DNA from 2 places in the Peribacillus simplex NBRC 15720 genome. Region 1 is predicted to be linked to the other one. Evidence: a T-box and tRNA genes for the amino acid it is inferred to sense, from the RefSeq annotation. Region 1 holds a T-box; the other holds one or more tRNA genes.
What was found. A T-box is a leader RNA that pairs with one kind of tRNA and senses whether it is charged. The one in region 1 lies ahead of glyQ (glycine--tRNA ligase subunit alpha), so its partner is inferred to be a tRNA-Gly.

Region 1 (5,519 bases):
ATCCGCTAGGGCACCGGTCACTGCAGTTACCCGGGCAGTTTTCTCGGCTAATGTACCGATTTCTTCATGATAAACGATGCTGTCAAGCTTTTTCAAAGCATCCGAAATCTCTTTTTTCTGATCTTCTTTATAGAAGAATGCTGCATCCGATAAGCGGGCACGCAATACTTTTTCATTACCTTTAGAAACCTTATCCAAATGGCGGTCATCGCCGTTACGCACGGTTACGAAGAAAGCAAGCAGTTTCCCGTCCTGATCTTTAACAGGGAAATATCGTTGGTGTTCCTTCATTGATGTGATAAGTACCTCAGCAGGAAGCTCAAGGAATTCTTCTTCAAAATGTCCAAATAACACCGTAGGATACTCTACCAAATTATTGACTTCTTCAAGCAGATCTTCATCGACTGGGATGATCCAGCCTTTCTCCTGCTCAAGCTCTTTAATCTGATCCAATATAACTTGTCGGCGTTTATCTGGATTCGCCATTACAAATTGTTCTTTTAGCGTATCTTCATACCGTTCCGGCTGCTCGATGATTGCACTATCGCCCAAGAAACGGTGTCCTTTTGTTTCACGGCCCGTTTCCACATCAGCAATGCTAAAAGGCACAATGTCATTGCCGAATAAGGCAATCAGCCATTTAATCGGACGGACGAAGCGGAGCTCCTGATTGGCCCAGCGCATATTTTTCGGGAACGTCATGCCGCTGATGATTTCCTGCAGCTCAGATAAAAGCTGAACGGTTTGCTGCCCTTTTATGAATTTATTCACATGGGCATATTCCACACCCTTGAGTTCTTTAAAATAAATGTCCTCTGAAGTCATGCCTTGACCCCTGACGAATCCCAATGCGGCTTTAGACCAGTTGCCTTCGCTGTCCAAAGCGATTTTCTTAGCCGGACCTTTTGCTTCTTCTTCGATATCCTTTTGGGATTCTTCCACGTCTTTCACCAATACGGCCAAACGTCTTGGTGTGGAAAAAGCTTCAACCGTTCCGAATTCAATCGCTTTTTCTGTTAGCCATTGCTGCACTTTATCTGACAACTGTTTCATTGATGCTGTCACAAAACGGGCAGGCAGCTCTTCCAATCCAATCTCCAATAACAAATCACGCTTGTTCATTTGTGTTCTCCCCTTTCACTTTCAGGATCGGGAAGCCTAATTTTTCCCGCTCTTCATAGAAGGTTTTGGCAACCTTACGCGCTAAGTTACGGCACCGGGCAATATAACCCGTTCTTTCCGTCACCGAGATGGCACCTTTTGCATCCAAAAGGTTAAATGTATGTGAACATTTCAAAACATAATCATATGCAGGATGTACAAGTCCTTCTTCCATTTGGCGATGCGCTTCCTTTTCATACATCGTGAAAAGCTGAAACAGCATATCAAGGTCGGAGGTTTCGAAAGTATATTTCGAATGTTCGTATTCCGGCTGTCCAAATATATCCCGAACTGTGAATCCATCTGTCCATTCTAGGTCAAATACGTTTTCCTTATCTTGAATGTAAGAGGCGAGACGTTCAATCCCGTATGTAATTTCCACGGAAACCGGCTTACACTCAAGGCCGCCCACTTGTTGGAAATATGTAAATTGCGTGATTTCCATTCCATCAAGCCACACTTCCCAACCGAGACCAGCACACCCTAGTGATGGATTTTCCCAGTTGTCCTCCACAAAGCGAATATCATGCTCAAGCGGATTTATCCCTAAAGCGCGTAATGAATCCAAATATAACTCTTGGATATTGTCAGGCGACGGCTTCATGATCACTTGGAACTGATGATGCTGATACAGTCGATTAGGATTCTCACCATAACGACCGTCAGCAGGACGGCGGGAAGGCTCTACGTAAGCAACGCTCCAAGGCTCCGGTCCAATGGCTCTCAGGAACGTGTATGGGCTCATCGTTCCTGCCCCTTTCTCGACATCATAAGCATTCATTAATATGCAGCCTTGTTCAGACCAATGCTTTTGTAACGTTAAAATCATATTTTGAATATTCATCGTACACCTCCAGGTTATTTAAAAAGACTCTTTTTAAAATTAAAGGTCGGAACCCAATACATTTTGGCAAACAAAAAACTCCCGTCCCTATGCGAAATGCATAGGGACGAGAGTATACCCGCGGTTCCACCCTAATTGCCGTTTATAAAACGGCCTCTTTTCAAAGCAATATGCTCCGGAAACGCCCTTCCCTGTAAATCCATATCCCGGCTTCCACCATCCCGGGTTCGCTTTTTATGGAGAATGACAGATACTCTTTTCCATCAACGCAATCTTCTTATTTTGATGATTAGAATTTTATACAAACTAGCATGGAATGTCAATAGGTCAGATCCTAAAACATATCTTTCATCGTATCAATCTGTTTCAGGAACTTTTTTGATTTCAAATGCAGACCAGAATATTCCTCATAATAAGCATCGATGATCTTCTGCAGTTCTCTTTTCGTTTCAGGCTTGACGGAAATGTTTCCGAGCCTTGATAAATCGAAATAATAAAAGATCCGCAGCAATTTGACGGCTGCAGGTGAAATTTTATAGTGATAAGGGTCTTTCCCCAGACAGCGGTGACAGATAAAGCCCGCTTCTCGAAGCGAGAAGGAGAATTCCCCTTCCGTTTCACCACATACAGCACACTGATTCAGCACTGGGTTAATCCCATTGACAGGCAGCATCTTCATTTCAAAAATGAATTTCAAAACCTCTGCGTCATATTCTTCGTTTATGTAATGCAAAGTTTGCGAAAGTAATTCATACAAATATGGATTCGGTTTCTTATCCTCGACGCTTTTATCAAGCAATTCAACAATATATGAAGCATAAGCAGTGGCAAAAAGATCCTCCCTTATGAAACGGAGTGAATCGACCATTTCGCCTTGCTGAAGACTTCCGAGTCCGGTTGATGTGGTTACAAGAAAATACCCGGAGCAAAAAAGCTGTGTGACGGCAGAAAGCCTGCTGTTAGGTTTACTGGCTCCTCTAGCCATAACGCCAATTTTTCCTAGCTCACGGGTATATATAGTAATGATTTTGTTATTTTCTCCATATGCAGTTCGCCTTATGACAATGCCTTCACATTTTTGGAGCATACCAAGACACCACCCATGCTCGCCAAGACTAACCTATGAAACAGGAAAATCAAATTCTGCTAGCTCATCATTCAATACCAAGTGTCTTTCCTGTCTCTCGACTTCTATCTCCTTAAACAGCAAATAGGTGTCCACATTACCTGTTTCACTAAATAATTCCCAGGTAAAATCCAACATATAAAGCCCACCTTTCATTTTTAACTAGCAATTATGAATATCCGACCATATGATTAGCTTGACCGTTTTCCAAGCTTTCATGACGCGTAAATTTTGTTAATTAATACTCGCTCTCATTGAAACCATAATCGCGGAGCTGGCTTGCTTTGTTACGCCAATCCTTCTGCACCTTCACCCACAGTTCCAAGAAAACCTTCGAGCCCAATAAATTTTCGATATCCACTCTGGCACGGCTACCTACTTCTTTAAGCATTTTCCCTTGCTTTCCGATGACAATGCCTTTTTGCGAATCACGTTCGACAACGATCGTCGCCATGACATTAATGGTGTCGCTGTTGTCCATTTTTTTAATCGAATCGATGACAACAGCCACTGAATGCGGAATTTCTTCCCGTGTCAGGTGCAGTACCTTTTCGCGGACCAATTCGGAGATGATAAAACGCTCAGGATGGTCGGTCACTTGGTCAGCTGGATAAAACTGGGGACCTTCAGGCAGATGTTCCTTGATTTGTTCAAGCAGTGTATCAACGTTATTCCCTTCAAGCGCAGAAATCGGAACGACTGCCGCAAAAGGGTAAAGCTGTTGGTATTTTTCAATGATCGGAAGTAAATCATCTGGATGCATCGCATCGATTTTGTTTACAACTAGGAAAACAGGCGTTTTTACGGATTGAAGTTTTTCGATGATAAACTCGTCACCGCGTCCGTATCCTTCAGTCGCATTGATCATGAAGAGAATCAAATCGACTTCTTTCAATGTATTCGTTGCCACTTTCATCATGAAATCACCAAGCTTATGCTTTGGTTTATGAATGCCAGGGGTATCGATGAAAATCATTTGTGAATCGTTTTGCGTAAGTACTCCCTGGACCTTATTTCTTGTAGTTTGCGGTTTATCGCTCATAATGGCAATCTTTTGACCGATGACCCGATTTAGAAACGTACTCTTTCCAACATTAGGTCGTCCAATAATTGAAATGAAACCTGATTTGTAACCTTTTACTTGTGTATCGTCAAATAGTTTATCCATTTAAATCCTCCGGTGAAAAAGCTCCTGGAAGCAATTCCTGTACTGTTAGTTCTTTTATATCCCCATTTAAGTTGGACAAAACGACCGGCATATCCTTTTCGCACAGTTCTGAAATAACCTGCCTGCATGCCCCGCATGGAGAAACGGGACCATCGGTATCTGCCACGACTGCAAGTTTAGTGAATTTTTTATCGTTATGGGCATAAGCGCTGAATAAAGCTGTCCTTTCGGCGCAATTACACATGCTGTATGCAGCATTTTCTATATTACAACCATGATAGACCTTTCCATCAGCGGTTAAAAGGGCTGCCCCCACCTTAAATTTGGAGTAAGGCACATAAGCTTTATCCCTTGCTTTTTTAGCTTCCTCAATCAATTCTTTTGTATTCAATTCACATCTTCCTTTCAAATTGAGTACCATTTCGGCGCAACCTACAGGCCAAACTTAGGCAAAAAGATAATCAATCCAACTATTATAGAAAATATAGCATATATGAATACAGCTCCGGCTGCAATATCTTTTGCCTGCTTGGCAAGCGGATGGATTTGATCCGTTACCAGGTCCACTACCCTTTCAATCGCTGAATTAACGAGCTCCAACGTGATTGTACCGGCTATGGCTGCCAAAATGAAAAGCCACTCCATCCCATTCAATGAGAAGTACCAACCAAAAAATACGACGATTGCCGTTAACGCGAAATGAATCTTGATATTGCGTTCAGTCCGAACAGCCTCCAAAATTCCCTGACAGGCAAAAGAGAAACTTTTTAATAAAGGATACCTTTTTTTATCCTTCTCTTGAAAGTCCATATTCTTCCAAGATCTCCTTTTGTTTTGTGAACATCACTTTTTCATCTTCTTCATTCATGTGGTCGAATCCCAATAAATGAAGAAAACCATGCAGCGCTAAAAATCCAAGTTCCCGGTCAAATGAATGACCATATTCTTCAGCCTGTTCTTTCGTACGTTCAATGGAAATGATGATATCCCCTAACATGCGGGGCATTTCCGCTCCGACAATTTCCACTTCATTTTCTCCCATTTCTTCAAGTGCAAAAGAAATGACATCTGTAGCTGAATCTTTATGACGATATTCTTTATTGATTTCCCTAATCCTATCATTGTCTACAAATGTAACGGACAACTCGGTGTCTTTTTCAATGTTTTCTTTTCTTGCCGCAAATTGCAGAATGCTTTCAACAAGCTGCTGAGCTTCCTCC
Region 2 (5,519 bases), 2.7 Mb from region 1:
TCGGAAATTTAGCTTACGGTTTACTGGCAGGGATAGGAGGTTTCACTTATTTATACGTTTTTAACCAACCGTATCACCAAAGAGCTAAAAAGATTTTCTTTGTGATGGTGGGTCTTGCTTTATCTGTTGTTTTAGGGACGCTTTTGGCTCCATACCAATTGGGAACAGCCATAATGATGGGAATCATCGGGGCAAGTGTTTTTTTTCTATTTGGTGCATTAAAGATTGCCGGTCCTTCGGCGGTTTTCTTCGTCTTAAGTTTTGCACTTGCGACAGGTATGCCCGTAGATCAAAGTCTGGCCCCGTTGCGTGGAGGCCTCGTTTTAATGGGTGGGGCACTATCTTGGATAATCTGTATGTTAGGCTGGTTTTTCAACCCTCATGGACCAGAATCGCTTGCGATGGAAAAGGTGTACAGAGAATTGGGGGCATTTTTTGATTCCATGGGAACCGAGAAATTCAATAAAGCAAGACAGGGAACGGTATTGGCGATGAAACACGCTGAAGATACACTGTTAGCCGGGTTTTCAAACAGGCGAAGTTCAGATGAGTTAAAGCGGTTGTTCTTATTGAATGAACATGCAAATGCCATATTCTTGGAGGCACTGGAAATTTCCTTGAACAAAAATATCGTACTGCCGCCAGAATTAGGTCAATCCGTTCGTGCCCTGGCCGGTTCCATTGCATCTAAAACAAAGAATAAAAAAAAGATCCTTCAACCTGACCAAATGACTGAAGAGGTGGAAGAGTTATTCATGAAGATTTATAATGCAGATGCCATCATGAATGAACCTGTCCAGAAAATCGATCAAGCAGCAACCATCTCAAAGCCTTCTTTAAAAACCATTTTTCTTGGGGCGTTCGATAAGAATTCAATTGTCTTCCTCTCTTCCGTTCGATATGGAACAATCCTTACCATTGCTGCCATCATCGCCTATTCCGCCAATTTTAACCGTTCGTACTGGATTCCCTTATCCTGTGCGGCCGTTATGTCGGGTTCGACCATCATCGCCACATTCCATGGGCGGTCCAAAGGACTTTCGGGACGGTCATCGGACTCCTGATTGCAAGTTTAATTCTTGCATCCGTTCATAACGAGTTCATCATCGTTCTGATCATTTTATGTTTAACATTCATTACAGAGCTTTTCATCGTTCGGAATTATGGATTGGCGGCGATGTTTTTTACCCCTTCAGCATTGATCATGGCGGAATATTCATCTCAAAGCTATGATTTCAGTTTTTTTGCGACTGTAAGGATAACCGATATCGTCGTTGGAAGCCTGATAGGTCTTATTGGGTCGCTGTTGCTCGGAAGTCGTTCGGCATCCAGTCTTCTCAATCATTTGATAGCCAAAACGATTCGAAGCCAGGGGCAGTTATTATTGATGGCGTTCTCTGAAAAAGATAATGACCTTGCAATTGATGAAAGCAGCGAAAGGAACAAAATGCAAACAAATATGGTGAATCTATTAACGGTCTACAATGCATCCCTTGGTGAGATATTCAAAAACAAGGCTAGACTGGAATCTCTTTGGCCCGTTATATTTTCGATAGAACAGATGGGCTATTATCTAAATGCCAGCTTGCCTGAACGGCCAGTACTATCAGAGAGAAAGCTCGCTCAGCTGCTGTATGTTTTCGAAACCATGGCGATAGCGGCAAATAAAGGTAGATCACATACTAATAAAGAAGTGCCCGAAATTGAAGGGTATTCAAAAATCCGCCAGGAAATTTTGGACCTTCAAGAAGCGCTTCGGTTTTGCGGAGGAGCAACTGGCTAATCTATCTATTGATTCTAATAAGGGAGTTCATATTTGACTCCCATTCATTTAATAAATGATTTCTTCGCCTCTGTTAATAGGATGAAATTGGCAGGATTATAGAAAAGTCTGTAAAAATGCCGGATTTCATTATAAAATGTACTTACAAACAGAAAGGTGATGAACCATGTCAAACGTTGCTAAATTTCGTGATTTTTTAACTAGTGAGAAAATCTATATGAATGAGTTGAATGAAGATGGCACCACCTTTTTTAGAGCTGAGCAAAAGTTAAAGGACGGGTGGAAGGTCCTTTTAGTATTTGCTTTCAATCAAGATGAAAATGTGGCGGACTTATTTTGCTTTAATGTCGCCGAGTTGAAGAATCCTGAAAAGAAACAGGATGTACATACACTGTTGAATGAATATAATGCTAATTTTAGGTATTCCAAGCTCTATGAAGAAAATGGGACTATTTCCATTCGGTATTCATACTCCATTGAGGGGGATATCGTACCGGATCTGGCTTTCAGGAAGTTAATCATGCTGCTTGAAACGGCACAGCAGGTTTATCCGCGTTTAATGGAAGTCATTTGGTCTTAAATCATCAGATATGATGAAAAAGTTCTCTGAATCAGGGGACTTTTTAACATCTTTACTAGAGTGAATGAATATATTAACGTTACAATACATTAATTATTAATTTTTTTTAAAGAACTATTGCATTTTTTCACATTAAACTATATAATTAATTTTGTTAGTAATTCGACAAAGTTCTACAAGGATATGCGGGTGTAGTTTAGTGGTAAAACCTCAGCCTTCCAAGCTGATGATGAGGGTTCGATTCCCTTCACCCGCTCCAATACATACTCATAACGTAGGGTTTCGTTACCTGGAGAACGAAGCTTTGCGTTTAAATATTTTTACAAGAATTCTACTGTTTACAGTGGGATTTTTTTATTGTCCAAATGCCATGTCCATCTCTTTGAATTGATAGGACGGGATGGGGGATTAATATGGGCAAAGATAACCATTGCATAGGTATCTGTTCCAATTTCGATACTAATTTGGCTGAGAGGTTGAAGAATAGGGAACCGATGAATGGATATTAATAATACGAAGGTCTTGATTACTTCTACCGTAACAAAGGTCGTGTTTCTGATGAGCTGGAGCATTAGTATAATGAATGAACCTTAAAATAAGACATTTTTTTAGATACCTAAAAAAAATGGTACTAATTTTATAAAGCATACACTTGTTCAAAAGTGATTACCTTCATTAGTAGAATCAATTTGGACAGGTGTTTGCTTTTTTTGCTTTCCACTCCGCCATTTTAGTCTTCTTCAGCAGGGAGCCTTAATGCCCCTTTCCATTTTGAGTGAATTGGTATCATCAAGATTATTGTTATTCGTATCCCAAGGTATAATAATACTAATTGCTACAATGGCTGCCATGTATTTTATACCGAAAAAAAGCGTCAATCAAAGCTATTCAGCATAACGGAATAAAATCATGAAAAGACCCCTTCCGATTGTGGAAAGGGTTTATTTCCGTTCAATTTTATTTATCCTTCGACAATAGAGTAAGTACCTTCGCCACCGTGGATTTCAAGGAACATGTCCATCAAGGATTTCGTTAGCTGATGTGCTTCCGTGATTGGAGTGTTGGGTTGTAAATAAATGATTTGGATGGCTTTTTTCGTTTCTTCTGTGACTTTCGTGCGTTCTGAATCAACGTAAGGGCTTCCGAATGCGCCCTCATGATCGGCTGATGTAATCATATTTTCCATGGAATTCAAGCGGCCGTTCAAACCGTCATAACCATCTGCCCCCTCGCCAATCTTAATCGAGATGTCTCCTGATAATTTTTCGGCATCATAAATGCCGATCGGAACTTCATATAACAGCGAGAAGAAGTTATTCAAATCGATGGCCGAATGGATGGGTGTCAAGTAATTCTGTTTTTTTACGCGGCGGTAAAGGGCTTCCACGGAGGGGCGATACCGTGACGGGTTTGTGCCAGAAGCCTTGAAGATCTCCCGCCACACTTTAATGCCGGAAAAGTCGGTCAATTCCTTTTCCTCAAGGTCGAAGAAAAGAGCTTCCTGAAATAGTTGAAGTCTTCCTTTCACCATTTGTGGGGAGGGACCTACTTCGATGTTTTCATATGTAATGATCCCAACTTTGAATTGAGGGATTTTACTGCTAAGATTAGCTGATACGGTAATTTCCAAGCGTTTCACCTCCAAAAATGATTGCAATTAGTTTATCATAGATAGCAATGGTTTGAAATGGATTCAAGCTTCAATGGGAATACTGAATGAACGTGGGTGATTTATATGGATATGAACACATTCAAGCAAGAAGTGATTTTATATAGTAAGGAAATCGGCATTGATAAAATCGGCTTTACGTCAGCCACGGCCTTTACCGAATTGAAAGGTCGGCTGATACGTCAACAGGAACTTGATTATCAGTCAGGGTTTGAAGAAGCCGATATAGAAAAAAGGGTCATGCCTGAATTGATATTCGATAAACCGCAATCCATCATTTCGATTGCACTTGCTTATCCTTCGAAATTGAAGGATGCTCCGCAAAGTACAAAAAGTGAGCGCCGTGGGATCTTTTGCCGGGCTTCTTGGGGAACGGATTATCATACCGTTCTTCGTAATAAATTGCAGTTACTTGAGGATTTCATTAAAGATAAAGTGCCCGGGGCAGTGACGAAGTCCATGGTTGATACGGGTGAATTATCAGATAGGGCAGTGGCTGAGCGTGCAGGAATTGGCTGGAGTGCAAAAAATAGTATGATCATCACTCCGGAATTCGGGTCTTATGTATACTTGGGCGACATGATTACCAACCTGCCATTTGAACCGGATCAACCGATGGAAGATCAATGCGGGACATGCAATAAATGTGTCGATGTTTGCCCGACTGGTGCGCTCGTTCAGGGCGGGCAGCTAAATTCCAAGCGTTGCATTGCGTTCTTAACGCAGACAAAAGGTTTCCTTCCTGATGAGTTCAGGACAAAAATAGGCAATCGTTTGTATGGGTGTGATACATGCCAGACTGTTTGTCCGAAAAACAAAGGAATGGATTTTCATTTTCATGAAGAGATGGAACCCGACCCTGAGCTTGCGAAACCGCTGTTGAAGCCACTGCTTACGATTTCAAATCGAGACTTTAAAGAGACATACGGCCATGTATCTGGCTCTTGGCGCGGAAAAAAACCAATCCAACGAAATGCCATTTTAGCATTGGCCCACTTCAAAGATGAAACGGCATTGCCCCAATTGATACAGGTGATGAAGGATGATCCGCGGCCTGTCATAAGGGGAACGGCGGCCTGGGCAGTTGGGAAAATCGGCCGGAAGCAGGCCGTTTCCATTCTGGAAGAAGCACGAATGAAGGAAACGGATGAAGAGGTACTGGCGGAAATTGAGAAAGGACTGCAGTTTACCTTGGAAACAAAATGATATATAAGATGTAGCCGCTCCGTTAAATATTAATGGGGCGGTTTTTTTTTGATTTAGATATTCCGGTGCCTTCAAGAAAATCTTTATAGTAATTTCTTAAGACTTAAAGTCGATTGAAACCCCCACATTTTATGAAGTTGTGTTTTTGTCATGCCCTCATACATACACATTAGCATAGATGGTAAGAAGGAGGGCATGAACTTGAGGGAACAATTGCAACGCCTTTTACAAGAAAGAGTGGAGTTTTATACTTCCGATGATCTGGAGCGGAGTGAAAGGAA

Region 2: it encodes a tRNA-Gly, which carries the amino acid that the T-box ahead of glyQ (glycine--tRNA ligase subunit alpha) is inferred to sense. The anticodon was not compared.

Annotation. Positions count from the first base shown of each region.
Region 1 covers NZ_CP017704.1:4,435,641-4,441,159, reverse strand. Annotated here, with positions in the region: gene glyS (glycine--tRNA ligase subunit beta) at 1-1,122, opposite strand, end outside; gene glyQ (glycine--tRNA ligase subunit alpha) at 1,109-2,005, opposite strand; T-box leader at 2,105-2,281, opposite strand; gene recO (DNA repair protein RecO) at 2,340-3,092, opposite strand; gene BS1321_RS21400 (YqzL family protein) at 3,126-3,269, opposite strand; gene era (GTPase Era) at 3,370-4,299, opposite strand; gene BS1321_RS21390 (cytidine deaminase) at 4,292-4,690, opposite strand; gene BS1321_RS21385 (diacylglycerol kinase family protein) at 4,732-5,109, opposite strand; gene ybeY (rRNA maturation RNase YbeY) at 5,087-5,519, opposite strand, start outside.
Region 2 covers NZ_CP017704.1:1,693,998-1,699,516, reverse strand. Annotated here, with positions in the region: gene BS1321_RS28105 (hypothetical protein) at 1-1,064, shown strand, start outside; gene BS1321_RS28100 (FUSC family protein) at 962-1,783, shown strand; gene BS1321_RS08040 (YbjN domain-containing protein) at 1,950-2,363, shown strand; tRNA gene BS1321_RS08035 (tRNA-Gly) at 2,549-2,622, shown strand; gene BS1321_RS08030 (B3/B4 domain-containing protein) at 3,325-3,993, opposite strand; gene queG (tRNA epoxyqueuosine(34) reductase QueG) at 4,099-5,238, shown strand; gene BS1321_RS08020 (amidase domain-containing protein) at 5,440-5,519, shown strand, end outside.